2 regions of the Pseudomonas sp. NPDC078416 genome follow, and region 2 is predicted to be linked to the other one. Evidence: riboswitches for the same ligand, from Rfam matches in the RefSeq annotation. Region 2 holds a riboswitch; the other holds the start of a gene.

Region 1 (12,554 bases), on a different contig from region 2:
GAACGCGTTGCGATCATCGGCCCGAACGGTATCGGTAAGACCACCCTGCTGCGCACGTTGGTCAACGAACTGACCCCGGATGCCGGCACGATCAAGTGGACCGATGCGGCAGAACTGGGTTACTACGCCCAGGACCACGCCCACGACTTCGAAGACGATGTCACCCTGTTCGACTGGATGGGCCAGTGGACGCAAGGTGAGCAAGTCATCCGTGGCACCCTGGGCCGGATGCTGTTCTCCAACGACGAGATCCTCAAATCGGTGAAGGTCATTTCCGGTGGTGAGCAAGGCCGCATGCTGTTCGGCAAGCTGATCCTGCAGAAGCCGAACGTGCTGATCATGGATGAGCCGACCAACCACCTGGACATGGAATCGATCGAGGCGCTGAACCTGGCGCTGGAGAACTACCCGGGCACGCTGATCTTCGTCAGCCACGACCGCGAGTTCGTATCGTCCCTGGCCACTCGCATCATCGAGCTGAGCCCAAGTGGCGTGACCGACTTCAGCGGCACCTACGACGATTACCTGCGCAGCCAGGGCGTCGCCTTCTGATCAAGGCCCTGCGCTGACAGAGTGATGCTGAAAACAAGGAGCCCCGTCCAGTGTGACGGGGTTTTTTTATGACAGTGGGACCGGCTTCAGCCGGGAAAGGGCACGTCCGGGCGCCCTTTGATTCTGGAGAAAACCGTTAGCCAGCTTTCATTTCCTGACACCACGGGCGATGATGCGGCACTCCCACCGCTCCAGCGAAGCGCCCCCATGTCTGCCGCCCTGCCGCCCGATACGCCTGCCAATACGCCTGCAAGAGACGCCAGTTCGATGGCGATCACGCTGCAAATCGTCTCCATCGTCGTCTATACCTTCATCGCCTTCCTGTGCATCGGCCTTCCCATCGCGGTGATGCCCGGCTACGTGCATAACCAGCTGGGCTTCAGCGCGGTGGTCGCGGGGCTGGTGATCGGTGCGCAGTACTTGGCGACGCTGATGAGTCGGCCAGTAGCCGGACGCATCTGCGACACCATCGGCACCAAGCGCGCCATCGTTTACGGGCTGTCCGGCATCGCATTGAGCGGCGTGCTGACCCTGGCGGCGATCCTGCTGGAGCGTTTCGCCGGGGTCAGTCTGACCATCCTGATCATCGCTCGCCTGTTCCTCGGTGCGTCCCAAGGCTTGATCGGCGTGGGGACCATCAGTTGGTGCATCGGCCAGGTCGGATCGGAGCACACGGCCCGTTCGATTTCCTGGAACGGCATTGCGTCATACGGCGCCATTGCCATAGGCGCGCCGCTGGGGGTGGTGATGGTCGGCGCGCTAGGCTTTGCCAGCCTGGGGGTGGTGTTGTTCGTGCTGGCGGCCGGGGCGCTGCTGTTGATTCGCAAGAAACCGGCGATCCCGGTGGTGCGCGGCGAGCGCCTGCCCTTCTTCTCGGTGTTCGGCCGGGTGGCGCCGTTCGGCCTGAGCCTGACCCTGTCCTCCATCGGCTACGGCACGCTGACGACGTTCATTACGCTGTTTTACGTGGCCCGCGGCTGGGAAGGCGCGGCCTGGTGCCTGACGGTGTTCGGCATCTGCTTCATCGTTGCGCGTTTGCTGTTCATCAATGCGATCAACCGCTTCGGCGGCTTTCGCTCGGCGATCGTCTGCATCTCGGTGGAAACCCTGGGTCTGCTGATGCTGTGGCTGGCCCCCGACACCACCTTCGCCCTGATCGGCGCGGGGCTGACCGGTTTTGGTTTGTCGCTGGTGTACCCGGCGCTGGGCGTTGAAGCCATCAAGCAGGTGCCCAACAGCAGTCGCGGTGCCGGGCTTAGCGCTTATGCCGTGTTCTTCGACCTGGCCCTGGCCATTGCCGGACCGCTGATGGGCGCGGTGGCTTTGGGCATGGGTTATGGCTGGATTTTCTTTTCCGCTGCAGTGTTGTCGGTGGCGGCATTGACGCTGGCGGTGGTGCTGTCGCGCAGGGCGCCGGTCGACACGCGGGTGTAGCGCCCGCGCTGAGTCAAAGCCTCCCGGCCAGCGCCAGCCCGTTAAAAGCTGAACTGCCGCCTCGCGGCCCGGTCGGAATAGCACATCCACCGAACAGGAGTGAGGGCGTGACCCCCGATCCCGCTGGCTCGAACGCTACCCCTCCGGACCCGGCCACGTTGCGCGAAGTCCATAAGCTGCGCGTGCTGACCGTGAACACCCACAAGGGCTTCACTGCGCTGAACCGGCGTTTCATCCTGCCGGAGTTGCGTGAAGCCGTGCGCAGCACCGGTGCCGATCTGGTGTTTCTTCAGGAAGTCCTCGGTGGCCACGACCGCCATGCCGCGAAATACGAGGACTGGCCCGACACGCCGCACTACGAATTTCTCGCCGACAGCATGTGGACGGACTTCGCCTATGGTCGCAACGCGGTCTACCCGGACGGCCACCACGGCAACGCGCTGCTGTCCAAGTACCCGATCCTGCACCACCGCAACCTGGACATTTCGATCACCGGGCCGGAGCGCCGCGGCCTGTTGCATTGCGTGCTGCAAGTGCCGGGGCACGCGGAAGTCCATGCGATTTGCGTGCACCTCAGCCTGCTGGAAAGCCACCGTCAGTTGCAGCTGAACCTGCTCTGCGACCTGCTCGACTCCCTGCCCGAAGACGCCCCGGTGGTGATCGCCGGCGATTTCAACGACTGGCAATTGCAAGGCAACAAGCGTCTGCAGCGCTGCGGCTACCTGCATGAAGCCTTCGAGCGCAGCCAGGGGCGGCTAGCGAAGACGTACCCGGCGCGCTTCCCGATGCTGCGCCTGGACCGCATCTACCTGCGCAACGCCACCAGCCACCACCCGAAAATCCTCGGTACGCGGCCGTGGACGCATCTCTCGGATCACCTGCCGTTGGCGGTCGAAGTTCACATGTAACAGCGGGCATTCATCAACACCGCCGTTGGTCTGCAAGCCAAGTGATGGGTTAAACCATTGCGGGAACGCCCCCTCACAACTAAGGCGAGGCACTTGCCTCGCCTTATCAATAACAAGAGGTCTGCGATCATGGCTAACACCGGAAAGTCGAACCCTGGCAATTTTGCGAATGATAAAGAGAAAGCGTCCGAAGCCGGCAAGAAAGGCGGACAAGCTTCAAGCAGCGGCAATGCCGGAAGCGATATGAAGAAAGAGTCGGGTGCAGGCGCGAGCGGCGCCGGCAAGAAAGGCGGCTCAGGCGGCAAGTCGTAACGACGTGCGGGTGAGTGAAGCGAGCGAGGGCCAAGGCTCTCGCTCTTTTGTTTGAGCAGCAGTTAGCCAAGCGGCGTATGCCCCATGGCAAGCGCACGCTGTCAGCGGCACCCTCCCCCTCATTTATCCGGATCGATCAGCGGCACCGTTGCGTCCCGATCGAACTGGGAACCCGGGTCTTCATTGCCCGGATCCATGTCGGCGTCAAAGCCTGTCTCTTCGTCGCCCGGCTGAGGAGCGGGACGCGGCGGGACGGGTGCAGCGTCTGGTGTATGGGATTGCATGGCAGTTACCTCTCGTTTCAATGGGGCCAACAATAGAGTCAGAGGGTTCAACAACGACCGGGTTCAATGGATTGAGCTTAGCTGGCGCTGACAGTCCAGTGCACGGCGTCTTCGGCAAACTGCAGCTGCTCGACACGATGGGCAATGCCGCACGCCAGCGAATCTTCGGCCCGGATGACCTTCTCCTCCGCCGACAGGCAGCGCCCGATGTCCAGCGGGTGCACCGCGCTTACGGTTTCGCTCTGGTAGATATTCACGTAGCGCTGCAGGTCGTTGTCCAGGCTGCGCAGGTATTCGCGCATGCGCGAGTGGTCCACCGAGCTCTGGTTGAAGTACCAGCTCATGGGATGGATCAGAAAACGCGAGTGGGGGCAGACGATCCGTTCCTGAGCCGCCAGGTAGATCACGATGCCCATGGATTCGATGTTCCCGCTATTGAGCGCGCGGATCGGCACTTTCAGGGATTTCAGGAAGTTGTAGAGCGTGAACCCCAGCGCGGTGCTGCCGCCGGCGGTCGACAGATTCAGCAGCAACCCGGTCGCGCCTTTGCCCAGGGCTTCCAGGCAGCGATCGCGGAAATGCTCGGTGCTGGCCTGGTCGACCCCGCAATGGAAATGAATGATGTGCTCGCTCATTGGCGGCCTCGCTGGACATGGAAGGCTTACTCGCAGGCCTCTTCTCGGCTAAAGCCGGTCCCACAGAGATATCGCAGGAGCCCGTCCCACTGAGGTACTGCAGGAGCCGCTCCCACTGAGGTGCCGCAGCTAGCCAGATTTGCATGGGCTGAGGATAGCCGCTCGCTGAGCATGTGAAAGGAAGACGCCGCGCATTCCGAAGAACCCCTGCAGCAATCCACAGTCAGTAAAGAAGCTTCGCCGGTTTCATCGTGCTCGATCAGGGCCATGAACCGCGCGCCATCAGACACGCCCCACCGCACAGGACACCCCCATGAGTCTGCACGACAAAATCATCGGCCGCCTCGGCTTCGGCTCCGCGCCGCTGGGCAACATGTTTCGCACCATCGATGAAGAGGAAGCGGCGGCCACCGTTCGATCTGCCTGGGACCAGGGCATTCGCTATTTCGACACCGCACCGATCTACGGCGCCGGGCTGTCCGAACAGCGTCTCGGCAAGGCACTCGCCGGCGTCCCCCGCGAGAAGTACACCCTGAGCACCAAAGTCGGCCGGCTGATCTCCGACGAGATCGACACCGAGACCCGCAGCGGTCCGTTCGCCGAAGGCCTGAAAAACAAGATCGTCACCGACTACTCCGCCGATGCCACGCTGCGCTCGATTGAAGCAAGTATGAAGCGGCTGAACACTGATCGGCTGGACATCGTGTTTGTCCACGACGTCGCGCAGGACGCCCATGGCGATGCCTGGATCGAGCATTTCAACATCGCCCGCACCGGGGCATTCCGCGCCCTCACCCGTTTGCGCGAAGAAGGCGTGATCAAGGCCTGGGGCCTGGGCGTCAACCGCGTCGAGCCGTGCGAACTGACCCTGGACCTGGAGGAAGCGCAGCCCGACGGTTTCCTGCTCGCCGGTCGTTATTCGCTGCTCGACCATGACCAGCCGCTGCAACGGCTGTTCGACAAGGCTCGCCAGCACAATGCCGAGTTCGTCGTCGGCGGCCCTTACAGCTCCGGCGTGTTGGTGGGCGGCAAGCATTTCGAATACCAGGAAGCGTCCCAGGCGATGCTCGACAAGGTGGCGCACATTCAGGAGATCGCCCGGCAGTATCAGGTCGATATCAAGTCGGCGGCGCTGCAGTTCGTCCTCGCCAACCCGCTGGTGGCAGCCGTGATTCCAGGTGCCAGCCGGCCCTCGCGAATCATCGAAGACGTCACCGCGCTCAACGCCCAGATGCCGGATGGTTTCTGGCAGGCCATGCGCGATCAGGGCTTCATTGCCCTGCAGGCGCCCGTGCCAATGAAAGACTGATATCGTGGGCAACGACGCCGGGCCAGACGCCCGGCCTTGTTTTCTGCGCGAGATCTGTCCATGCGAATTCTGATCGTCAACGTCAACACCACCGAATCCATGACCGAGACCATCGCCGAGCAGGCCCGCAGTGTGGCCTCCCCCGGCACCGAAATCATCGGCCTGACCCCGCGCTTCGGCGCCGAGTCGGTGGAAGGCAATTTTGAAAGTTATCTGGCCGCCATCGCGGTAATGGATCGGGTCATGTCCTACGAAGGGCCTTATGACGCGGTGATTCAAGCCGGCTACGGCGAGCATGGCCGCGAAGGTTTGCAGGAACTGCTCGAGGTGCCGGTGGTGGACATCACCGAAGCGGCCGCCAGCCTGGCGATGCTGCTGGGGCATAAATACGCCGTGGTCACGACGCTGGACCGCACCGTGCCGCTGATCGAAGACCGCCTGAAGCTGGCCGGGGTGTACGAGCGCTGCGCGTCGGTGCGGGCCAGTGGCATGAGCGTGCTGGAGCTGGAGGAATTCCCGGAGCGAGCGGTCGAGGCGATCGTTGAGCAAGCCATCGAAGCGGTGAACCGGGACAAGGCCGAGGTGATCTGCCTGGGCTGTGGCGGCATGGCCGGGCTGGATCAACTCATCCGTGAACGCGCTGGCGTGCCCGTGGTGGATGGCGTGACCGCAGCGGTGGCACTGGCGGAATCGCTGGTGCGCCTGGGGTTGAAAACCTCGAAAGTGCGGACCTATGCCACGCCACGGCCGAAGAAGATTGTCGGCTGGCCGTTCAAGTTGTAGGTGTGAGCTTCAAGGGCACTACGCGAATGAATGGCTGAAGCCGCCCTGTAGGAGCCGGCTTGCTGGCGAACGCGGTGGGTCAGTTACGTTTCTGTCGCCTGACACCATGCATTCGCCAGCAAGCCGGCTTCTACGGATCGTGTACCGTGCCGGATCCGCTCGGGTACTCGAATCGATGATGTACCCGATGCCGCACGCGCAACATCCCTTCCCGCCGCTGCATTCGCCTCCACCCGCCGAATCGTTTAGTATCCCCGCCGCCGGTTTCCACTCGGAATTAATAGGGAATCCACAGGCGCGTGCCTTCGCGCTGAAACGGAACTGTCCCCGCAACTGTAGGCGCCGAGCCCTGCTTCCTGTTTGCCACTGGGTTAACCCCGGGAAGGCCGAAGCACGGCGATGACGCGCCAGTCAGGAGACCTGCCGGCCAGCATATTCATTCACCGGCGGGGTGTCCGGGGAAGGACTCCCGTTCGTGCGTCGTTCGCGCACGCTGTGCGCGCCTTTATCTTTGGGGCGCCTGTCGGGATGGACTTTCCAGCGCCTGCTTCGCCATGCATTCAGGCTTTCTGGAGATCGCTGTTCATGCCGCTGCGCCGCCTCGCTGCCCTGCTCGTCACCCTGACCTTGCCCACCGCCGCGCTCGCGGCGTCGACGGTTTACCCCTTGACCGTGGACAACTGCGGCGAAGCGCTGAGCTTCACCCACGCGCCTCAGAAAACCGTGACCATCGGCCAGGCCGCCACCGAGATGCTGTATGCGCTGGGCCTGGGGCCTAATGTGGTGGGCACGTCGCTGTGGTTCAACCCGGTTCTGCCCCAGTACCAAACCCTCAACGACGGCATCGAGCGCCTCGCCGACAATGCGCCAAGCTTCGAATCGGTGATCGGCAAACGCCCGGATTTCGTCCCGGTGCAGTTTGAGTGGATGGTCGGGCCACAGGGCGCGGTCGGCACCCGCGAGCAGTTCCGCGATCTGGGCATCCCTACCTACATTCTCCCGTCCGACTGCGAGGGCAAGAACAACCGGGTCGGCGCCGACGGCACGCGCCTCGAAGCCTTCCGCATCGACACCCTGTACAAAAGCTTGCGTCAGCTGGCGCAGATCTTCGACGTACAGGACCGTGGCGAGCAGTTGATCACGGATTACCAGAGCCGGCTTGCCCAGGCCGTGGCGCAGGCAAAAGCCCACGACAATCCGCCTGTCTCGGCGGTGTTCTGGTTTTCCAGCCCGGACATCAACGTCGACCCCTACGTCGCCGGACGCAAGGGCATTCCCAACTTCATGCTCGACACCCTCGGCATGCGTAACGTCATCGACTCCGATGAGGAGTGGCCGACCGTGGGCTGGGAAACCATCGCCAAGGCCAACCCGACCGTGCTGGTCATCGCGCGGATGGACCGTCGGCGCTTCCCGGCTGACGATCACGAGAAGAAGCTGGCCTTCCTCCGCTCTGACCCGGTCACCCGCAACATGGACGCCGTGAAGAACAATCGCATCGTGATCATGGACGCCAGCGCCATGGAATCCAGCGTGCGGCTGTTTGACGGCATCGAACAACTGGCCCAGGCCACCCACGCGCAATGACGTCAGTCAGCATGCCCCGGTCGAGCGTCGTCCGAATCTTCGGGCATGGCGCCTGGGCGATCGCGTTGCTCGCGTTGGCGGTGCTCGCGGGGGTAGCCATCGGCGAGACGTCGATCAGTCTGCCGGTGATCGTTCAGGTGCTGGCCAACAAGCTGTGGGCCGCAGGCTTTCCCCTCGACCCGATCGACGAGGGCATCGTCTGGAATTACCGCCTGACCCGGGCCATCGTGGCCGCCACCTGCGGCGCAGGGCTGGCGGTGTCGGGCGTGGTCCTGCAATCGCTGCTGCGCAACCCGCTGGCCGATCCGTACTTGCTGGGTATTTCCGCGGGCGCTTCGACCGGCGCGGTGTTGGTGGCGATCATCGGTATCGGCGCCGGGACGATCTCCCTGTCGACCGGCGCGTTTGCCGGGGCGATCGCCGCCTTCGCGCTGGTCGCCCTGCTCGCCCGCTCCTCGCGGGGCCAGACCGCTGCCGGCCAGATCATCCTGGCGGGCATCGCCGGGTCTCAGCTGTTTAACGCCCTGACCTCCTTCCTGATTACCAAGTCGGCCAATGCCGAGCAGGCCCGCGGGATCATGTTCTGGTTGCTGGGCAATCTCAGCGGCGTGCGCTGGTCGTCGGTGGCGCTGTCGGTGCCGGTCGTGGTGCTCGGTTTGCTGGTGTGCCTGTGGCATCGGCGCGCGCTGGATGCGTTCACCTTTGGCAGCGATTCGGCGGCTTCGCTGGGCATTCCGGTGCGCCGGGTGCAGGCTGTGCTGATCCTCACCGCCGCGCTGATGACCGCGGTGATGGTGTCGATTGTCGGTTCCATCGGCTTCGTCGGTCTGGTGATTCCCCATGCGGTACGTTTGATGGCCGGCGTGCGCCATGCACGGTTGTTGCCCTTGAGCGCCTTGATCGGCGCGCTGTTCATGATCGCTGCCGATGTGCTGTCGAGGACGTTGATCAAGGGCCAGGTGTTGCCGATCGGGGTGATCACGGCGCTGGTGGGCGCACCGGTCTTTGCGATGATTCTGGTCCGTGGGAATCGTCCTCGATGAACGCCCGTCAGGAGGTGCTTGGCACCATGCTCGAAGGCAGTGACCTGAGTTATTCGGTCAAGGGCGCGCCACTGCTCAGTGGGGTGAGTCTGGCGATTCGGCCGGGGGAAAATCTGGGAATCGTTGGGCCCAATGGCTCGGGGAAGTCGACGCTGTTGAAGCTGCTGGCGGGGATTCAGGCGCCTTCGCGGGGCGAGGTTCGCCTGGGCGGGAAGCGCTTGGCGACGCTGAGCCGGCGGGACATTGCGCGGCAGGTGGCGGTGGTGGAGCAGCATGCACAGACCGGTGATTCGATCAGTCTGTTGCAGGCGGTTGAGCTGGGCCGTACGCCGTGGCTGTCGGCGCTGGCGCCGTGGGGCGAGGACGATGACCGGATTGTGGCGCAGGCGCTGGCGGATGTGAGTTTGCAGCACCTGGCGCATCGGGCGTGGCATACGTTGTCGGGTGGGGAGCAGCAGCGCGGGCATATTGCGCGGGCGTTGGCGCAGCGGCCGCAGGTGTTGTTGCTGGATGAGCCGACGAATCATCTGGATGTTCAGCAGCAGTTGTCGATTTTGCAGTTGGTGCAGGATTTGCCGGTGACGACGGTGGTGGCGTTGCATGATTTGAATCAGGCACTGGGGTGTGATCGTCTGGCGGTGATGGACGGTGGGCGGCTGGTGGCGTTGGGTTCGCCCTTTGATGTGTTGACGCCGGCACTATTGGGTGAGGTTTTTGGGGTGCGGGGGCATTGGTTGGTTGATCCGTTTGACGGGGCCCGGGTTTTGCGGTTGCGGGCGGGTTCCCCTTAAAGATCAAGATCAAGATCAAGATTCTTAAGATCAAGGGCGTCTGCCTGGGGGCAGACTGTTTCGCCTTCGGCGAGTTACTTGGAAAAGTCGAAAGTCGCACCATCCCCAAGTAACCAAGGGTGCCTGTTCCTGGCTAGGTTCCTCCTGCGTCGGAATACCCTCACTCCGACGACGCTCCGTGGGCCCGCGCCGAACGGACATCCATGTCCTGACGGCGCTCTCGCCGCATCCATGCGGCTCGGCCCACTGCGCGTCGTCTGCGTTCAGCCTGCACCCAAGTCGCGTTTGGTGGTGTCTGGGCTTTTTGTGTACGAAGATCAAAAGCGCGTTAGAGCAGATCAACAGTTTCCCGGCTGAAGCCGGTCCCACTGACTGCACGCAATTGTCTGTAGGAGCCGGCTTGCTGGCGAACGCGGTGGGTCATTAATGATCGTACCCACGCTCAGCGTGGGCATGCATCCCGTGACGCTCCGCGTCATCCCGCGTTTTGGCCTCCGGCCCGCTGATAGCTCCCACCCCACCTCAATACCGCGGCTTCACCGCCTTCCACTCCGGTTTGTATTTCTGCATCTGCCGCACGTCGTCACGCTGGCGAATGCCGCACGTCAGAAACTGGTCGTTGAGTTTGCCCAGTTGGTCGTAGTCCAGTTCAAGGCCCAGACCGGGTTCGCGGGTGAGGTGGACGCAGCCGTCGATGATGGGGAGTTTGCCGCCTTTGATGACTTCTTCGTCCGGTTCTTGCCATGGGTAGTGGGTGTCGCAGGCGAAGTCGAGGTTGGGGACGGCGGCGGCGACGTGGGTCATGGCCATGAGGCTGATCCCCAGGTGGGAGTTGGAGTGCATGGACACGCCGAGGCCGAAGGTGTCGCACATTTTTGCCAGCGCCTGGGTGTCGCGCAGGCCACCCCAGTAATGGTGGTCGGCGAGGACGATCTGCACGCTGTTGAGCGCGACGCTGCGGCGGAATTCGTCGAAGTCGGTGACGACCATGTTGGTCGCCAGCGGCAGGCCAGTACGTTTATGCAGTTCGGCCATGCCTTCCAGCCCAGGCGTTGGGTCTTCGTAGTATTGCAGGTCGTCGCCGAGCAGTTCGGCCATGCGGATCGAGGTTTCCAGGGACCAGTTGCCGTTGGGGTCGATGCGCAGCGGGTAGCCCGGAAAGGCCTTTTTCAGCGCCTTGATGCACGACACTTCGTGTTCCGGGTCCAGGGCGCCGGCTTTGAGTTTGATGCTCTTGAAGCCATACGCGTCGATCATCCGCCGTGCCTGGGCGACGATCTGTTCTTCGCTCAGCGCTTCACCCCAACTGTCTGGCGCGTAGGGCGACTCGGCATGTTGCGCGTATTTGAAGAACAGGTACGCACTGAACGGAACGCGGTCGCGAACGGCGCCGCCGAGCAGGTCAACCAGCGGCAGGTTCATGGAGCGTGCCTGCACGTCCAGAAAGGCGACTTCGAACGCCGAATAGGCATTGCTCACCGCTTTGCTGGCGTGGGAACCCGGCGCCAGCTCGGCACCCGCCACCGAAGTGGGTTTGTTCGCCGCCACTGTAGCTTTGACCACCGCCCGCAGGTGGTTGAGGTTGAACGGGTCCATGCCGATCAACTGACTTTGCAACTGCTGCTGGATCGCCAAAGCCGGGGCATCGCCGTAGCTTTCGCCCAGGCCGAGGTAGCCGTTGTCGGTTTCGACTTCGATGATCGAGCGCAGGGCGAAGGGCTCGTGGATACCGCTGGCGTTGAGCAACGGCGGATCGCGGAAGGCAATCGGGGTGACGGTGACGCGTGTGATTTTCAAATGACTTCTCCCGGTCAATCAGGGGTTAAGGCGAAGAGTTTGGGGCTAGGGTTTAACGCTTGACGCCGAGCGGAGCGACGCGGCTGCTTGCAGTGCTGCAGCGTCTTCAAGCTTTGGGCGGTGTGGGTTGCCCTTCGGCGCGGTGCGGGCGAAGAAGATCACCACGGCTGCCACCAGCGAGGTCAGTGCCAGGCCGTACATGCCGCCTTGAATGGAGCCGGTTTTTTGCTCCAGAAAGCCAAACGCGGTGGGCGCCACGAAGCCGCCGAGGTTGCCGATGGAATTGATCAGCGCGATCACCGCCGCTGCGATACGCGCGTCCAGGTAGCCTTGGGGAATCGGCCAGAACAGTGCGGACGCCGCCTTGAAACCGATGGCCGCAAAGCAGATGGCGACGAAGGCGAAGATCGGCCCGCCGACGGTGGACATGAACATCCCGCAGGCAGCAATCACCAGGGTGACCGCGACCCACGCCTGTTGATGTTTGAAACGTGCGGCCAGCGCCGCGAAGCCGTACATGGCGATGATCGAGATGATCCACGGGATCGAGTTGAACAGGCCGACTTCGAAATCGGTGAGGCTGCCCATCTTCTTGATCATGCTCGGCAGCCAGAACGTCGCGCCGTAGATGGTCAGGGCCACGGAAAAGTAGATGAAGCAAAACAGCATGATCTGCCGGTCGGCGAGCAGCTTGAAGATCGACGGCTTGACCACTTGAACCGCTTCCCGGGCGCGCTGTTCCGCGTCGATGGCGCTGATCAGTGCGCCCTTCTCCTCTTCAGTCAGCCATTTCGCCTCGCGAGGGTGGGACTGCAGCCAGAACCAGACGAAGCCGCACAAGGCGATGGAGGCGAAGCCTTCGATGATGAACATCCACTGCCAGCCGTGCAGGTTCATGCCGCTGACGCCGAGCAAGGCGCCGGACACCGGCCCGGAGATCACCGACGCAATGGCCGAGCCGCTGAGAAAGATGGCCATGGCCTTGCCGCGTTCGCTGGAAGGCAGCCACTGGGTGAAGTAATAAATGATGCCCGGGAAGAACCCCGCTTCTGCCGCGCCGAGGATGAAGCGCAGCACATAGAAGCTGGTTTCGCCGCGCACGAAGGCCATCGCCATCGC
Region 2 (18,064 bases):
AGTTGCACACCCTGGCGTTCATCAAACGCTCGCGGGACTTGGGGTTTTCCCTGGAAGAAGTCGGCAAACTGCTGACCCTCTGGCAGGACCGCGGCCGCGCCAGCGCCGACGTCAAGGCGCTGGCCCACAAGCACATCGTCGAGCTCAATCAGAAGATCGAGGAACTGGCCGGGCTGCGCGACACCCTGCAGAATCTGGTCAGCCACTGCCAGGGCGACCGCCGGCCGGACTGCCCGATTCTGGCGGACCTGGCGTCGAATGGCGGTCGCACCGATCAGCCCGCGTAAGCCTGCAAAGCACCCGCGCCGCCGGATCATTTCGTCCAGTGCAATGCTGGATTGCGCGATTGGCTGATTCCGCCGACTTTCAGATCGGGGGATGATCGTAGTGCGGCAATAAATCAGTCAGACGCTCTCACCCCATCGACGAAAGCGACATCCAACCCTGCGTTCGCCTTTGTTTACCTCTGGAGATTCCGTGATGACCCGGAACATGCGTTTTGCCTCGGTGACCGCCAGCGCCCTTTGCGCCCTGGCCGGTCTGGCATGGTTGGGGCTTTCAGGGCTCGGGCCTCCAGGGCTCGGGCTTGCGCAGACCGCGAAGGCTGAATCATCCCAAGGCGCGCCAGCTGAAGCCTCGCCGGTGTTCGGCGTAACGCTGCCACCGGGCTACCGCGACTGGCCATTCGTGAGCATTGCCCATGAAGCCGGGGACAAGCAGGACATCCGCGTCATCCTTGGCAACGACATCGCGATGCAAGCCTTCAAAGACGGCACGCGGCCGTTTCCGGACGGCGCGATCATTGCCCGCCTTGCCTACACCTACGAGGTGTCGGCGCAGAACAACGCGGTCTTCGGGCGCGAACAGTCGTTCGTCGCGGGCGACCCGACCAACGTGCAGATTGAAATCAAGGATTCGAAACGCTTCTCCAGCACAGGCGGCTGGGGTTATGGGCAATTCGAAGAGGGCAAGGCCAACCCCAGCGAGAAACTTGCCAACAGTTGCTTCGCCTGCCACAACAAATTGCCGCCTGCGACCGACCTGATCTTCACCCGTTATTCCCGCTGATGCCGTGGCACGAAAGGAGCCGCTCCATGCTGCAACACGCCGGCTCGCCCGTGGCAGAATGCGTTTTTCGAACCCGGGAACACCCATGCAAATTGAAGCAGTCGCCGCGTTCTGCCTGAATCTTCCGGGCGCGCGGGAAGATTACAAATGGGGCGGCGTCAGGGTTTTCTCCATCGCGGACACCAAGATGTTCGCGGTGATGGGCCTGGCCGGGAATGACCTGTCGTTCAAGGTCGGCGCCGAGCTGTTCCTCGGTTACGTCGACCGTCCCGGGGTGCGCCCTGCGCCGTACCTGGCCCGGGCCCACTGGGTCACCCTCACCTACCCGTTCGCCATGGGCGAGGCGGAGCTTAAGGAGTTGCTGACCCGCTCCCACCAGCTGGTGGTCGGCAAACTGTCGAAGCGCCGGCAAGTGGCGTTGAAGTTGTAAAACCGCTCACCTGGCTTTTTTAGGTGAGCCGTTCAGAAAAGGTGGCGCGAAATCAGTCGACCGCTGAACAGCAGGCGGTCCATCCAGAACAGTTCGTGCAACAGCACAATCAGCCAGAACACCAACTGGTACGAAAACTTGCGGGTCTTGTGGCGAAACACTTGCTGGGCCAGCAGCGCACCTGGCCAGCCGCCGAGCAGCTCAGTGGCGTGCAGCAGCTTTTCGGGGGTGCGCTGGCCGTCTTGCCGGGCCTGCTTCTTGTCGTAGCCGTACAAGGCAAAGGCGATAACGCTCATCAGCGCGTAGATCGCCGCCGGCAGCCAACTGACGCCGCTCGTCCAATACGTGACGACCCCGTAAACCGGCAAGCCGCACAGCAACAGCAGCGCCAGCAGCTTGAGTTTCAGAAAGCGCACGACAGGTGTGCCAGCGGCCCGCCGACCCGGGTTTTGCGGTTCAGAGCGTTGAGTCATCGGAAGATCAGCCCTGCACACTGGACCAGTCGACCCAGCCGAATTGCCAGGTCGCCAGAATCAGCAAACCGAAGGCGATGCGGTACCAGGCGAACACGTCGTAGCTGTGGGTGGCGATGAACTTGAGCAAGGCGCGTACGGCGATCATGGCGAAGATGAACGCGGCGATGAAGCCGATGGCGAACACCGGCAGGTCATCGGGCTGGAACAGGTGGCGGTATTTGTACCCCGAGTACACCGACGCCGCGACCATGGTCGGCATCGCCAGAAAGAACGAAAACTCGGTGGCAGTCTTGCGCGATAGGCCGAACAGCAGGCCGCCGATGATGGTAGAGCCCGACCGCGACGTACCCGGAATCATCGCCAGGCATTGTGCGAAGCCGACCTTCAACGCATCCACCCAGGTCATCTCATCCACAGTGTCGGCGTGAACCACATGCGCGCGGCGCTCGGCCCAGAGCATGATGAAGCCGCCCACCACCAGCGCCACGGCCACGGTGATCGGGTTGAACAGGTATTCGTGGATCAGATCGGAAAACAGCACCCCGAGGACCATGGCCGGCAGCACGCCGACGATGAGGTTGAGGGTGAATCGGCGCGCCTCGGGCCGCGTGGACAAACCGGTGACGACGTCGAGGATTTTGCGGCGAAACTCCCACATCACCGCGAGGATTGCCCCGAGCTGAATAATGATATTGAACGCCATCGCGCGCTCGCCGCCAAAACCGATCAGATCCGCGACGATGATCTGATGGCCCGTGCTGGAAATCGGCAAAAACTCCGTCAGCCCTTCTACAACCCCAAGTATCAGCGCCTGTGCGGCGGTCCAAAGATCCATCATTCCCCCGGCTGGAACCTGCTCATGGCAAGGCTCTCTTGATTTGTATTACAAACTGTTGCGCGAACGATAAACGGTCGCGCGTAAAAAAAGCATGAACGCTGAAGCGGTCTGGCTCGGGCATGAGCGCGGCGATGCTAGCAGACCTTTCTGACGAACGCGCTAGCATGAATACTGGCGCGAAGGCTTTGACGTTTGTCTCATCGTCGTTACATTTCCTCTATGAACCCCCCGGGGTTCTCTGGCTGTTTCTGCACGTCCTGTTCAGACGCGTCCGACGCATCATCGCGTCCCACCTCGGGCGATAAAGCGCCTACAATCGCCGACCCGTTTTTTCACCGTTTCCTCAGGAGTTGCCATGTCAGGGCTTGAACTGTTCGCCGCTGCACTCGGTGTCATTGCCGTCTGGCTGACAGTCAAACAGAACCCGTGGTGCTGGCCGATCGGCTTAATCATGGTGTTGCTCTACACCTGGATCTTCTTTGACGTGAAGCTCTACTCCGACATGTTGCTGCAGGTGGTGTACGCCGGGCTGCAAGTGTATGGCTGGTGGCAGTGGACCCGCCGTGGCGCGGTAGACAGCGGCCGTATCGTCACCTCGCTGGGCAGCGGCAGCCTGTTGCTGAGTCTGGTGGCCGGCGCGGTGGTCAGCCTTGTGCTTGGCGCGGCCATGGCCCACTTCACCGATGCTGCACAACCCTGGCTGGACGCCGCACTGACCGGTTACAGCCTGGTGGCCCAGGTCTGGATGGCGCAGAAACGCGTGCAGTGCTGGCCGCTGTGGATCCTGCTGGACGTGATCTTCGTCGGGCTGTTTCTGTATAAGGCGTTGTACCTCACCGCCGCCCTCTACGCGCTGTTCACCCTGCTCGCCGTGCAAGGCTGGCGTGACTGGCGCGCCGACCCTGCGCTGGCGCGTTGACCGGGATGAAAGTGCTGGTACTGACGGGGCCCGAGTCCAGCGGCAAGAGCTGGCTGGCGGAAGAGATTCAGCGGCAGTTCGGTGGCGTGCTGGTGGGCGAGTACGTGCGCCAGTACATCGATGAAGTCCAGCGAGACACCGTTTACGCAGACATCGATGTCATCGCCCATGAGCAACTGGCGTGGGAAGACGCCGCCCGGGCGATCAGGCCGGCGCTGCTGATCCTCGACACCCATTTGCTCAGCAACATCCTCTGGAGTCGCACGTTGTTCAACGACTGCCCGGCGTGGCTCGAAACCGCCCTCGCCCAACGCCGGTACGATCTGCACCTGTTGCTGTCACCGGAAGGCGTCGAATGGATCGGCGACGGCCAGCGTTGCCAACCGGACCTGAGCGAACGCCAGGCATTCTTCGAGGCCAGCCGGCAATGGCTGGTGGACTACGGGCAGCCTTTCGAGGTGATTGGCGGGAGCTGGCGGGACCGCAGCGAGCGGGCATTACAGCGGGTCGGCCAGCTGCTTGACGACTGAATGCCTACACGCCGGCGGTGAACGCCGGCGGATAAATCGCCGGACGCCCTTTCAACGAATCTGATGTTTGTGCAACAAGCGATAGAACGTCGGCCGTGAAATACCGAGCACCTTGGCCGCCACGCTGAGGTTATCGCTGTGACGGGTCAGCACATCGCACAGCGCTTGCCGTTCCGCCCGGGATTTGTATTCATCCAGGGTGGCCATGCTGGAGCTGAACTCCTCTTCCCCCAGCAGCCCCAGGTCGAACGCTTCGACCTGCCGCCCTTCCGCCAGCACCAGCCCGCGACGCACCCGGTTTTCCAGCTCCCGCACGTTGCCGGGCCAGTCGTGCTTGCCCATGGCGACCAGTGCGTCCTGACTGAAATTGCGCGCCCGCCGGCCGGTTTCCCGGCTGTAGAACTGGGCGAAGTGATTGGCCAGCAAGGCCAGATCGCCGTGCCGCTCGCGCAGAGGCGAGGTGCCCACCTGCAACACGTTGAGCCGGTAATACAGGTCTTCGCGAAAACGCTTCATGCGAATGGCCGCTTCCAGGTCGACATGGGTCGCCGCCAGCACGCGCACATCGACCGGAATCCGCTCGCCCGCCACTTCAATATGCCGGTCCTGCAGGAACCGAAGCAAATTCGCCTGGACCTCCAGCGGCAAATCGCCGATCTCGTCGAGAAACAGCGTGCCGCCGTTGGCCTCTTCGATGCGCCCCGTTTTGCGCTGACGTGTCGCGTCGACTCCGTCGCCCGGTACGCCGAACAACGCCTCCTGCAGCAAATGCTCTGGCGTCGCCCCGCAGTTGATCGTAATAAAAGGCCGCTCGCGGCGCTGGGACTGCAAATGCAGCGTGCGTGCAATCAATTCCTTGCCCGTGCCGCCTTCGCCGCGGATCAGCACCGGCGATTCGGTGGGCGCCAGCTTGCTCAGCAATCGCCGCAACTCGCGCATTGGCCGACTTTCCCCCAGCAGTTGCTGGCCAGGGTTCTCTCCATGAGGGACACCGCTGGCAGAGCTGGCGCCTTTGGCACGCAGCCGCGCCATGCCGTAAGCGCGCCCCAGCGTGACCTGCACTCGGGCAACGTCGAAGGGCAAGGTATGGAAATCGAAGAACCACTCGCAGACGAAATCACCGATGTGCTCGCGGCGCAGGTCCTCGCTGTTCAGCACGGCGATCCATTCGGTGTTGCTTCGGGAGATAAGCGACTTGACCACTTCAGGGTGTTCGAAGTGCTCGGGCAGCAGACGGATAAGGCCGACGTCACAGGGACGCAACGCCGCTTCTTCGAGGGTGCAGCTGTCGACATCCCAACCGGCGATGCGCAAGCCGGGAACCAGTTGCAGGCATTCCTCGCACGGTTCGACGATCAGCAGGCGGCGTATGGAGGCCAGATCATGCATGTGAGTTTCCTTGGCGCCGGGGTCGCTTAATCATCATGGAGAAAAGGTTCTTATAAACAGTGGCTTGTGAAGGCCGATTGACACCATAGCAAGGTTTTTGACGCACCCTTGGATCGATTCTCTATAAGCCTAAGATCGAAACGTGCTTAGCGCTTGGGTGCGTCATCCAGCGATCCTGGCCGTGGAAAGGCTGGCCTCGCCTGAGTTTGGCCCAGGCATGGGGAGGAAGCGCGGCTAAAGCACCGATTAAAATAAATCAGGAAATTTCAGGAATGGGTGTGACTCAGTCGTGGGGGACGGTCATCAGTACAAGTAGGAACACCAGTAGCCACCGAGCGAAACGCCCGCCGCCGGTGCACAACGTATACGGGCACTTTGAGGACAGTCCATGAACGCCCCCTTGCGCTTCAACGATGCTTTGCTGATTGCCGGCCACGCCTTTGAACCCTTCCAGTGTGTGGCCTGGGCCCCGCAGGATGGCAACGGTGAACTGAGCCTGACCGTCGTCGACCGCACCAGCACCCGCATTGGCCGCAAGCAGATCCCGAGCAGCGCTTACTCCGATCCGAAACAACTGGCGCAGTTTCTCGAACAGGCCCGTGCCGAGATCAGCGGCGAAGGCTACAGCCTTGAGCCGTGGACCATGCCTGCCTGAATGCCTGCTGATGAAGCACCCGCCGACGAAGCGTTGTCAGCAGTCGTCGATGTGGCGGTAGTCAGCGTTTAGCTGCAAGGCGATGTCCCGCGCGCGGCCCAGTCGAATGGGCCCGCGCTCGATATCGATCAACAGCACGGGACCGCCGAACATGGCAAGCGGCTGCGCCGGTCGTGCTGATAGCGCCGGCATGTCCTTGACGCGCCCATCCGTGAGAATCAGCACCCGTTGCTGTTCCGCCGGGTAGCGCTTGTACCGGCGCAAAGACCAGTCCGCTGCCTGATTGATGGCATCGAACAGCGGCGTGCCGCCCCCAGCGCCCAATGCATCCAGCCAGGGCTGCAATGCAGCGCCGGCTTTCAGGCCCTGATGCTGCCAGCGCGCGCCCTTGCCGCTGGCGGTGAGCAACGCCAGTCTGGCGCGCTGCCGATACGCATCATCGAACACCCCCGCCAACAAACCCTTTGCCTGACTCAGCGCCTGATTACGCCGGGTCGATGCCGACGCGTCGACGATCACCAGCCAGAGCTGCTCCGGCCGGCGACTGCGGGGCTGATGGACCAGATCGCTGCGCACCCGAGGGCGACCTCGGAGCAAGGTCGGCAACCACGCAATCGCGCCGTCGGCACCAGGGCGGGCAGTGCCGCTTCGGCCGCCGCCCAGTGTGCCCGGTCGAGGGCTGGCATTCGCCCCCTTCGACAGGCGGGGGCGAATGCCTAGGGCTTTTTTGGCCAGCGGGGCACTTCTTTGCGATTGCCCGCCTGCACGTTGCGGGCGGGCAACTCACCCCAACTGCCCTCGCCTTTTTCTGCCGAGTCAGGCTGCGGCTGAGCACCGTTGTCGGGTTTCGGCGGACGTTGCTCTGACGGCGCAGGCGGTTCGGACTGTGACTGGTGGGGCGGTTGCGGTTCGCGCCGACGGTGGCGCAAGGCGAAATCGGCCACAGCGTCGATGTCCGCCTCGGTGATATGCAAACCGCCGCGCCAAGCGGCATGGGCTCGGGCCGCCCGCAACCAGACCAGGTCCGCCCGCAGACCGTCGACCCCGGCCGCAAAGCAACGCTCGGTAATCAGGTCCAGACTGACATCATCCAGTTCAATGTTCGGCAACAGGCCCCGGGCGGTTTCACAACGGGCTTTCAACGCCTGCTGCTGCGCGGCCCATTGCTGACAGAACGCTTCAGGGGCGGCGTCGAAATCCAGCCGGCGGCGGATGATCTGCCCGCGTTGCGCCGGGATTGTCTGCCCGCTCAACGCCACGTTCAGGCCGAAACGGTCGAGCAGCTGCGGGCGCAGTTCGCCTTCTTCCGGGTTCATGGTGCCGATCAGCACAAAGCGCGCTGCGTGGCGATGGGATATGCCATCGCGCTCCACCAGATTGACTCCGCTGGCGGCCACGTCCAGCAGCAGATCGACCAGATGGTCCGGCAGCAGATTGACTTCATCGACGTACAGCACGCCGCCGTCCGCCTTGGCGAGAACCCCCGGCGAGAATGCCGCACGGCCTTCGCCCAGCGCCGCGTCAAGGTCCAGCGTGCCGACCAGGCGCTCTTCGGTCGCCCCCAGCGGCAGCGTCACGAACTGACCGCTGGCCAGCAGATCCGCCAGCCCTCGGGCCAGGGTCGATTTGGCCATGCCGCGCGGCCCCTCGATCAACACGCCACCAATTTTCGGGTCGATGGCGGTCAGGCACAAAGCGAGCTTGAGGTCATCGGCACCGACGACAGCGGCCAGGGGGAAATGTGGGGTGTCGGTCATGTCGGGCTCTGTTCACACATCTGATAGTAAGGTCGTGGCATGTCGATGATCGACGCACGAGGTGTAGGCGCGCGCCGTAAGCGTTGGCGTTTGACTCATGACTCTTCGATGTCCAGCAACAGATTCTCCAGCGCCTCGCGGTACTCGCCCGGTTCCTGCCACAAGCCGCGCTGCTGCGCTTCGAGCATGCGCTCAGTCATGTCCCGCAGCGCGTCGGGGTTGTGCTGCTGGATGAACTCGCGGGTCGAGGCATCCAGCAGATAGGCATCGGCCAGCAGCGCGTATTGATGATCGTCGATCAGCTCGGTGGTGGCGTCGAAGGCGAAAAGGAAATCCACCGTCGCCGCCATCTCGAAGGCGCCTTTGTAGCCATGGCGTTTGACCCCTTCGATCCACTTCGGATTGGCCGCCCGCGATCGCACCACCCGGTTGAGCTCTTCCTTCAGCGTACGGATCTTCGGCAGATCGGGCTGGCTGTGGTCGCCGTGATAACTGGCGACCTTCTCGCCCGACAGGCTTTCCACCGCCGCCAGCATGCCGCCTTGAAACTGGTAGTAATCGTTGGAATCCAGCAAGTCGTGCTCGCGGTTGTCCTGGTTCTGCAGCACGGCCTGGACCTGGCTCAGCCGCTTGGCAAAACCATCGCGGGCCGGCGTGCCTTCGTCGCTGCCGCCGTAGGCGTAGCCGCCCCAGTTCAGGTAGACCTCGGCGAGGTCCTCGCGGCTCTGCCACAAGCGCCCGTCGATGGCGTTCTGCACCCCCGCGCCATAGGCCCCTGGCTTAGCGCCGAAGATGCGCCAGCCGGCCTGCTTCGCCGCTTGCTCGGCATCCACACCGTCGCGCAGCAATTGTTCGCGCTCCTGGCGAACGCGGGCGGCCAGCGGGTTCATGTCGTCGGGCTCGTCCAGCGCGGCAACGGCCTGCACCGCCGCATCGAACAGGCGGATCAGGTTGGCGAACGCGTCGCGGAAGAAACCGGAAACCCGCAGGGTCACGTCGACCCGCGGCCGATCAAGCAGGCTCAGCGGCAGGATTTCGAAGTCATCGACGCGCTGGCTGCCCGTCGCCCACACCGGACGCACGCCCATCAGCGCCATGGCCTGGGCGATGTCATCACCGCCGGTGCGCATGGTCGCCGTGCCCCAGACCGAAAGCCCAAGTTGACGTAAATAGTCACCATGATCCTGTAAGTGCCTCTCCAGTAACAGATTGGCTGACTGGAAGCCAATGCGCCAAGCCGTCATGGTCGGCAGGTTGCGGACGTCCACGGAGAAGAAATTGCGTCCGGTAGGCAGCACGTCCAGCCGACCGCGACTGGGGGCGCCGCTCGGGCCGGCGGGGACAAAGCGACCGCTTAGCGCGTTAAGCAGGTTCGCCATTTCGGCAGGCCCGCAGGCGTCCAGGCGCGGAATCACCACCTCATGCAGAGACTGAACAACCTCTGACAAGCCTTTGTTTTCGAAGCGATTACTGAGCGGTAATGCGCTGGCAATCTGCTCAATCATCTGTGCTGCCAGCAACTCCAGGCGCTCGCGGGTATCGCCCGTGGTGCGCCACGGATCAGTGCTCACCTCATGTAATGCCTGAGGTTTATCGCCGATCCATGGCGCGCCGAGATCACAGTCCAGCGGGTCGAAATCCAGCGCCAGCGCCTGACTCAACGCTCGCAACAGACTGGCCTGACCGCCGCGACCATCACCGCGAGGCACACGCACCATCGCCAACAGCGTGTCGATGCGCAGCCGCCCGGTGGGCGATTCGCCGAACACGTGCAGGCCGTCGCGGATCTGCGATTCCTTCAGGTCACACAGATAGGTGTCCAGACGCGGCAGCCACACGGCGGCGTCGTCCTCGCTGTTGGCATCCCCGTCCATCGCCAGTTCGCGGTCGATATGGGTTTCGCGCACCAGCCTGAGAATGTCCGTTTGCAGCTCCCGGGCACGGCGCGGGTCAAGCAGCTGCGCTTCGTAATATTCGTCGGCCAGCAGTTCGAGATCGCGCAACGGCCCGTAGGTTTCGGCGCGGGTCAGCGGTGGCATCAGGTGGTCGATGATCACCGCCTGGGTACGGCGCTTGGCCTGGGCGCCCTCGCCCGGATCGTTGACGATGAACGGGTAGATGTTCGGCATCGGGCCAAGGATTGCGTCCGGCCAGCAGTGCTCGGACAGGCCGACGCCTTTGCCCGGCAGCCACTCCAGATTGCCATGCTTGCCGACGTGGATGACGGCGTGGGCGCCATAGCGTTTGCGCAGCCAGAAGTAAAACGCCAGATAGCCGTGGGGCGGGACCAGATCCGGGTCGTGATACACCGCACTGTGGTCTACGTTATAGCCCCGCGCCGGTTGAATGCCGACGAAGGTCATGCCGAAACGCAGGCCGGCGATCATCATCCGCCCGTCGCGGCACATGGGATCGGTATCAGGGGCGCCCCACCGCGCGATGACGGCATCGCGATTGGCTTCGGGCAGGGCTTGAAACGCCGCCCTGTACTCGTCCATGGCCATGCTCTGATGGCACGGCCGTTGATCGAGGCTGTCCGGGTCGTTGGTGACGCCGCCGAGCAAGGCGTGGATCAGTGCGGTGCCGGTCTCGGGCAAGTCCTCGACCGGGTAACCCTGGGCCTGCATGGCCTTGAGAATGTTCAGCGCGGCCGCCGGCGTGTCGAGGCCGACGCCGTTGCCGATGCGCCCGTCACGGGTCGGGTAGTTGGCGAGAATCAGCGCCACCCGCTTGTCGACGTTGGCGGTACGGGCCAGCAGCACCCAGCGCCGGGCCAGTTCGGCGACGAAATCCATGCGCCCCGGCTGGGCGCGGTAGCAGACCACGTCGGACTGGCTGCGCTCGCTGTGCCAGGCCAGGTCCTTGAAGCTGATCGGCCGGCTGATGATGCGCCCGTCCAGTTCCGGCAACGCGATGTGCATGGCCAGATCGCGAGATCCCAGGCCTTGGGCGCTGGCCTGCCAGGCGGGTTCGTTGTCCTGGGCACAGATGGCTTGAATGACCGGGATGTCCCGGCGAAACGGCCGTACATCCGGCGCGTCCGGGCTGGATTGGGCGAAGCCGGTGGTGTTGAGAATGACCTCGCAGTCCACCTCGTCGAGCCAGTCCTGTATCGCGCTCATGCAGCCGGCTTCCTTGAGGCTGGCGACGGCAATCGGCAACGGGTTCAGGCCCTGGGCCGACAAGCGCTCGCAGAACACATCGATGAACCCGGTGTTCGCCGCTTGCAGGTGGGAGCGGTAGAACAGCACGGCAGCGACCGGCTGATCCGTGCGCCAGTCGGCCTGCCACCGGGCCAGGTCGGCGTTGGCGTTCTGCGGGTGGTAAATCACGGTGCGCGGCAGGGTCTGCGGCTCGACCCACGGGTAGTCGCCGCCCAGCCAGCGCGTGGCGATGAAGTTGAACAGCGACTGCGCGTTGTGCTTGCCGCCCTGACGCAGGTAATGCCAGAGCCGCTCGCGGTCTTCGACAGATTCCGTGCTGTGCGCGCTCAGCTCGGGGTCCGGCCGATCGCAGCCAGGGACCAGAATCAGCTTCACCCCTTTCGCCGCCAGTTCCACCAGCCGCTCGACGCCGTAACGCCAGTAGCCGATACCGCCGTGCAGGGAAATCAGGATGACTTTGGCGTGGCGCAGCACCTCGTCGACGTACAGATCCACCGATGCATGGTTTTGCACCTGCATCGGATTGGCCAGGCGCAGACTCGGGTAGTCGTCGGGCAGTTGCCGCGCAGTTTCGGCCAGCAGCGCCAGATTTGAGTCGGCGCTGCACAGGATCACCAGCTCGGCGGGCGTCTGGCCCAGGTCAGCAATGCTGTCGTCGGGAACGAAGCCGCCGGGCTGTGTACGCAGCAGGTGCATGGTTAGCCTTTGATCCCAGAGACCGCGTCACGCAATGAGACCGCGGCGCGCAATTGCGCTTCGAGCACGCCAGCGTCCAGTTCCTGGCCGATCAGCACCAAATGGGTTTCACGGGCTTCGTCTGTCTTCCAGGCGCGGTCGAAATGCTTGTCGAAACGCGTGCCGACGCCCTGCACCAGCAGGCGCATGGGTTTGCCGGGAATGGCGGCGAAGCCTTTGACGCGAAGGATGCCGTGCTGGACGACGGCCTGGGTCAGGGCATCGAGCAACAGCGATTCATCAGCCTGGGGCAGTGTGATGGAAATCGAGTCGAAGGCGTCATGGTCATGATCGTCAGCGTCGTCGCCTTCGTGGTGGTCGTGGTGGGTCTTGCGGCCATCGATGTGCAGCTCGGATTCCGCGCCCAGGCCCAGCAATACGCTGATCGGCAGCTGGCCCCTGTTCGCTTCGACGATTTTTACTGCCGGCGGCAGTTCTTCCGAGACTTCCGCGCGCACGGCGGCGAGCGCGTCAGCGTCGAGCATGTCGGCCTTGTTCAGCACGACCAGATCGGCACTCGCCAGTTGGTCGGCGAACAGCTCGTGCAGCGGCGATTCGTGGTCCAGGTTCGGGTCGAGTTTGCGCTGGGCGTCGACCTGATCCGGGAACGCGGCGAAGGTGCCGGCGAGCACGGCCGGGCTGTCGACCACGGTGATCACGGCGTCAACGGTGCAGGCGTTGCGGATTTCCGGCCACTGGAAGGCTTGCACCAGCGGCTTCGGCAGGGCCAGGCCCGAGGTCTCGATGAGGATGTGATCGAGGTCGCCGCGACGGGCCACCAGTTCCTGCATCACCGGGAAGAACTCTTCCTGAACGGTGCAGCACAGGCAGCCGTTGGCCAGTTCGTACACACGACCGACGGCTTCTTCTTCGGTGCAGCCGATGGTGCATTGCTTGAGGATGTCGCCGTCGATGCCCAGCTCGCCGAATTCGTTGACGATGACGGCGATGCGTCGGCCTTCGGCGTTGTCGAGCATGTGCCGCAGCAAGGTGGTTTTACCCGAGCCGAGAAAGCCGGTGACGATGGTGACGGGAAGTTTGGCCAGTGTTTTCATCGGTTGCCCTCAGGCATGCGGCAGGGCAACGAGGACGAAAACAGCGCAGGGCCGGCGGAAGCAGGCGCGCGGTTCGATTCGCCACCGGATCACCCCGCCCGGTTGTAGTGGAATTCCTCGGCCGCTTGCAGGCGGTCCGATTCGAGGCAGGTCTCCTGGCTCACGGCGGCCGGTCGCTGACAGGCATCGTCAGGCGACTGGCATTCATCGCGCCTTCCCGCTCGCGCAGTGGCTGTGCAATGAAGCTGTCCGTTTACAGTTGCGGGGGCAGCTGCGGCTTGAAACCGCATTCCCTTCTTAGCGCCGGTGGCCTTCATCCAGGCGGCCGGCGAACCTCAAGTGCGCAAGGCTACGCAGTGACTGGAAGTCGGTCAATCGCGCTGTTGCAACGATTGCTACGCCAATTTACGCATCGATCGCCGCATCCACTGATGCATGGACTGACGGGTCGATTGACGCGTGAAACAGCCCGTGGTCTCCTACACACCTTGTTACGGGTGCCCTTCACAGGGTGAAACGGGAAACCGGTGCGTGCAGACCTTCGGGTGTGTATCAGTCCGGTGCTGCCCCCGCAACGGTAAGCAAGTGAAGAATCAGATCCACTGTGTCGGCAACGACATGGGAAGGGGATTCTTGAAGGCACGACGGCTTAACGGCTGTTGCATGCGCCCCTCGCGAGCCCGGAGACCGGCCCGATAACGTTACCTAACAACCCGCGGTGGGCGGGCGCTGTTGATCGCTGCCGGCCTTCGCCTGCGGTGTCTTCGCGCCTTTCCGTCCGCTGAATCCACTTCAGAGGGAAGCGCCATGTCCATCAGCACACCCCGCCAGACGTCCGGCACCACCATCACGACGGTTGTTACCGCCACCCTGAGCCAGCGCCTTGTCGCCGCGGTCAGCGCGATGTTTCTCGGCGCGTTTCTGGTCTACTTCGCCGGCTTCTCCCATATCGATGCGGTGCACAACGCGGCACACGACACCCGTCACAGCTCCGCCTTCCCCTGCCATTGAGACCTGCCGCCATGTTCAAGCGAATCGCGCAAACGGCCGGGTTCACCGGACTGCTCGCTGCCCTGTTGTTGACGCTGTTGCAAAGCTTCTGGGTCGCGCCTTTGATTTTGAAGGGAGAGACCTACGAGAAAGCACCCGCCGTCGAAATGCACGAGCATGCCGAGGGCGCCATGGCCGGTCACGTCCATGACGAAGAGGCGTGGGAGCCCGAAAACGGCTGGCAGCGCGTGCTGTCGACCGCGGGCGGCAATCTGGTGGTGGCAGTCGGTTTCGCTTTGATGCTGGCAGCGCTGTACACCCTGCGTACGCCGATGAGCGCTAGAGAAGGCGTGCTCTGGGGATTGGCCGGTTATGCCGTGTTCGTGCTGGCCCCGACCCTCGGCCTGCCGCCCGAACTGCCCGGTACCGTCGCGGCGGACCTGACGCAGCGGCAGATCTGGTGGGTCGGCACTGCCGCTTCCACGGCTGTGGGCCTGGCGCTGATAGTGTTTGCTCAACACTGGCTGCTGAAGGCAGTGGGTGCAGTGATTCTGGTGGTGCCGCACATTGTCGGCGCGCCGCAGCCGGCGGTGCATTCGGCACTGGCCCCGGAAGCCCTCGAAGCGCAATTCAAGATCGCGTCGCTGCTGACCAATGCTGCGTTCTGGATTGCCCTGGGCTGGATCAGCGCCTGGCTGTTTCGTCGCAGTGATGCACCCGCGACGCGACCCGGTCTGAACCCCGCCCTGTGAATGATGTGCGCGATCGACAGCTGTGGGTGGTCGGCCTCGGCTGCCAGCGCGGCTGTTCGGCACTGGAGCTTCGGCAATTGATCGAAGACAGTTTGCCGGAGTGTCGGCTTGAACCGCAGGACATTGCCGCCCTTGCCTCGATCGACGGCAAGTCGGATGAAGCGGGGTTAACGGAACTGGGTCATGGGCTGGGCCTGACGATCGGGTTTTTCAGTGCGGCTGAACTGGCAGGTTACGAGACCCAGCTCAGCCATCGATCGGAGATCGCTTTCGAGCGCACCGGTTGCTACGGCGTGGCTGAAAGTGCGGCACTGGCAATGGCGACCCGTTTGACCGGCTCGCCGGCGACGCTGATCATCCCCCGCCGAAAAAGCCCCCACGCGACATTTGCGCTGGCGAGTGCACAGCGTGCCAACACGTGATAAGCGCTGGACGCGGGCTTTTAGTGGGACCGGCTTTAGCCGGGAAGGCGTCAGGCGTCACACATGCAAATGTGAGGGTGTACCTGCAGGCCCCTTCCCGGCTAAAGCCGGTCCCACGAAAGCAAAACAGAAGCTCAAATGAATTCCAATCAGGACACCCCATGACTGTTTTTTTCATCGGCGCCGGCCCCGGCGATCCGGACCTGATCACTGTCAAAGGCCAGCGACTGATCCGCATGTGCCCGGTGATCATCTACGCCGGTTCTCTGGTACCTGAAGCGGTGCTGGAGGGCCATCAGGCGGTTCAGGTGACCAACAGCGCTTCTTTGCACCTGGAGCAGATCATCGAGCTGATGAAATCCGCTCATGCACAGGGCCACGATGTGGCGCGGGTGCATTCCGGCGATCCGAGCCTGTATGGCGCCATTGGTGAGCAGATCCGCTGCCTGCGCGCGTTGCAGATACCCTTCGAAATCATCCCCGGCGTCACCGCCACCGCTGCGTGCGCCGCGCTGCTGGGCACCGAGCTGACGCTGCCGGGCATTTCCCAGAGTGTCATTCTGACCCGCTACGCGGACAAAACCGACATGCCCGAAGGCGAAGCCCTCGGCGATCTGGCCCGGCATCAAGCGACCATGGCGATCCATCTGGGGGTCAACAACCTCGGCAAGATCGTCGCCGAGCTGACCCCGCATTACGGCGCTGATTGCCCGATTGCCGTGGTGCATCGCGCCAGCTGGCCGGATCAGGACTGGGTCGCCGGCACACTGGAGGACATTGAGGAGAAGGTACGGACCAAGGGATTCCGCCGCACCGCGCTGATTCTGGTGGGTCGCGTGCTGGGCAACGACGTATTCAGCGAATCGTCGCTGTATCGCGCGGGCCATGCCCATCTCTACAGGCCCTAGCCGAACGATGCACCCGAAACCAACCCGATCTGCCTTTGATTCTGGCCGAAGGCCGTAGGAGCGCGCTTGGTCTGGGCCGCATCCGGACGAATGCGGTGGGTCAATCACTAGAGAATTGTCTGGAAAATTGCTTCGCGGGCAAGCGCGCTCCTACAGTGACCATCACCACCGTCACTCACCACGGCCCACAAAAAAGCCCCGAACTCGTCGGGGCTTGCGTGCAACGCGGTTACTTCTCAGTAATACGCGTTTTCTTTCTGGGTGTGGTCGGTCACGTCACGCACACCGGTCAGCTCGGGAATGCGCTCCAGCAGGGTGCGCTCGATGCCTTCCTTCAGCGTCACATCCGCCTGACCGCAACCCTGGCAACCGCCGCCGAACTGCAGAATGGCGATATTCGCCGCGTCTTCTTCAACGACATCGATCAAGGTGACCTGGCCGCCGTGACTGGCAAGGCCCGGATTGATCTCGGTCTGCAGGTAGTAATTGATGCGTTCGTTGATCGGGCTGTCGGCTTTGACCATCGGTACTTTGGCGTTTGGCGCCTTGATGGTCAGCTGGCCGCCCATGCGATCGGTGGCGTAATCGACGACGGCGTCATCCAGAAACGCTTCGCTGAAGGCGTCGATCCAGGCGGTGAAGCTTTTCAGGCCGATGGCCGTGTCTTCGGGTTTTTCTTCGCCCGGCTTGCAGTAGGCAATGCAGGTTTCAGCGTATTGGGTGCCAGGCTGGGTAATAAACACGCGGATGCCGATGCCGGGTGTGTTCTGCTTCTCGAGCAGATCGGCCAGGTAATCGTGGGCGGCATCAGTAATCGTAATAGCGGTCATGAAAATTCCTCGCAGACGTGGGGCGGAGTTTACGCCAATCAACTGCGCCTGACAAAGCCCTAGTGTTTTAGTCGGGTAAGTGACCCGACCACCACCCCGGCGACGGTCAGGACAGCGCCGCCTCCTTGCTCGCCCGTCTCTGGTCCAGCCAACCTTTCATGCGCCGGTACAAGCCCTTCTCGATCCACTCATAACTCAGCCACGCGCCCATCGCGATGACCGGCACACACACCGCAAACACCAGGTACGGGTTCAGACCATAACGCTCGCTGACCAGCCAACCCGCATACAGCACCAGCACGTGAAGCAGGTACACCGAGTACGAGCAGTCGCCCATGACTTTCAGCAAACGGTAGCCGCGCAGGTACGGTTCGAGGGAGATGCAGGCCACCACGATTACCGCACTCGGCAGGCCCCAGTTGATGATGCGCGGCGCCGGTTGCAGGTGGTCGATGGTGAACAGCGCAGCGCCGATGGCAATTAATGGCAGCCACAGCCGCTCGCTGATCCAGCCCCGGCGATACATCACGCCGACGAAAATGCCGAGCAGGAACTCATAAACGATGTCGTTGGCGTAGAACCGGCTGACCAGCCCCGAACGGCCGAGCACGTCGGTAATGGCGAACAGCGCCGCCGCCAGAATCAACGGGCGCAGACGTTGCTGAAACAGGAAGACCATGGAGAACAGCACGTAGAACAGCATCTCGTAATTCAGCGTCCAGCCCACGTTGAGGGTGGGATAGAGGCCGTAGCCGCCGGGGTTTTCCGAAGGGATGAACAGCAGCGACAGCACAAAGCTCTGCCAGTCAACGACTTGGTGGGGCAGCAGCGGCTGAGCAACGAGGACCAGCAGGCCCATCACCAGCGTGTAAAGCCAGTACGCGGGGACGATGCGAATGACACGGTTGAGCATGAAACGGCCGGCAGGAATATCTTTGTCCACCGTCGACAGGTAGATGACCAGACCACTGATGACGAAAAAAATGTCGACACCGACGGCGCCTTTTTCAGTGAAAAAGCGACCGACCGGCCCGCTCGGATGGAAGTCGAAAAAAATCTGCATGAAGTGGTGACACACAACAGCCCACGCGGCGAGCGCCCGCAGGGCCTGAACCGAAATCAACATCTGCAACCTCTTGCTTCGTC

The links. Region 2 has a riboswitch for cobalamin ahead of cobW (cobalamin biosynthesis protein CobW). Riboswitches for the same ligand answer to the same signal wherever they lie in the genome.
Region 1: linked by a shared signal. The riboswitch ahead of ACQKEN_RS24870 (ABC transporter substrate-binding protein) and the one ahead of cobW (cobalamin biosynthesis protein CobW) in region 2 are both predicted to bind cobalamin.

The regions. Positions count from the first base shown of each region.
Region 1 is NZ_JBNNGV010000054.1:345-12,898, forward strand. Features, by position in the region: partial or broken gene ACQKEN_RS24830 (ATP-binding cassette domain-containing protein) at 1-552, shown strand, start outside; gene ACQKEN_RS24835 (MFS transporter) at 760-1,986, shown strand; gene ACQKEN_RS24840 (endonuclease/exonuclease/phosphatase family protein) at 2,145-2,894, shown strand; gene ACQKEN_RS24845 (general stress protein) at 3,024-3,206, shown strand; gene ACQKEN_RS24850 (hypothetical protein) at 3,326-3,490, opposite strand; gene ACQKEN_RS24855 (ATP-dependent Clp protease proteolytic subunit) at 3,568-4,125, opposite strand; gene ACQKEN_RS24860 (aldo/keto reductase) at 4,439-5,434, shown strand; gene ACQKEN_RS24865 (aspartate/glutamate racemase family protein) at 5,495-6,217, shown strand; cobalamin riboswitch at 6,462-6,659, shown strand; gene ACQKEN_RS24870 (ABC transporter substrate-binding protein) at 6,803-7,804, shown strand; gene ACQKEN_RS24875 (FecCD family ABC transporter permease) at 7,816-8,847, shown strand; gene ACQKEN_RS24880 (ABC transporter ATP-binding protein) at 8,844-9,638, shown strand; gene ACQKEN_RS24885 (glucarate dehydratase family protein) at 10,161-11,435, opposite strand; gene ACQKEN_RS24890 (MFS transporter) at 11,481-12,554, opposite strand, start outside.
Region 2 is NZ_JBNNGV010000006.1:94,471-112,534, forward strand. Features, by position in the region: gene cueR (Cu(I)-responsive transcriptional regulator) at 1-287, shown strand, start outside; gene ACQKEN_RS09105 (cytochrome P460 family protein) at 481-1,068, shown strand; gene ACQKEN_RS09110 (MmcQ/YjbR family DNA-binding protein) at 1,154-1,498, shown strand; gene ACQKEN_RS09115 (DUF1294 domain-containing protein) at 1,531-1,971, opposite strand; gene ACQKEN_RS09120 (undecaprenyl-diphosphate phosphatase) at 1,979-2,809, opposite strand; gene pnuC (nicotinamide riboside transporter PnuC) at 3,168-3,731, shown strand; gene ACQKEN_RS09130 (AAA family ATPase) at 3,737-4,261, shown strand; gene ACQKEN_RS09135 (sigma 54-interacting transcriptional regulator) at 4,313-5,650, opposite strand; gene ACQKEN_RS09140 (hypothetical protein) at 6,039-6,305, shown strand; gene ACQKEN_RS09145 (vWA domain-containing protein) at 6,342-6,968, opposite strand; gene ACQKEN_RS09150 (AAA family ATPase) at 7,022-8,062, opposite strand; gene cobN (cobaltochelatase subunit CobN) at 8,158-11,922, opposite strand; gene cobW (cobalamin biosynthesis protein CobW) at 11,925-13,016, opposite strand; cobalamin riboswitch at 13,145-13,369, opposite strand; cobalamin riboswitch at 13,495-13,726, shown strand; gene ACQKEN_RS09165 (CbtB domain-containing protein) at 13,824-14,027, shown strand; gene ACQKEN_RS09170 (CbtA family protein) at 14,039-14,758, shown strand; gene ACQKEN_RS09175 (cobalamin biosynthesis protein) at 14,755-15,180, shown strand; gene cobM (precorrin-4 C(11)-methyltransferase) at 15,342-16,088, shown strand; gene nfuA (Fe-S biogenesis protein NfuA) at 16,325-16,918, opposite strand; gene ACQKEN_RS09190 (acyltransferase family protein) at 17,025-18,044, opposite strand.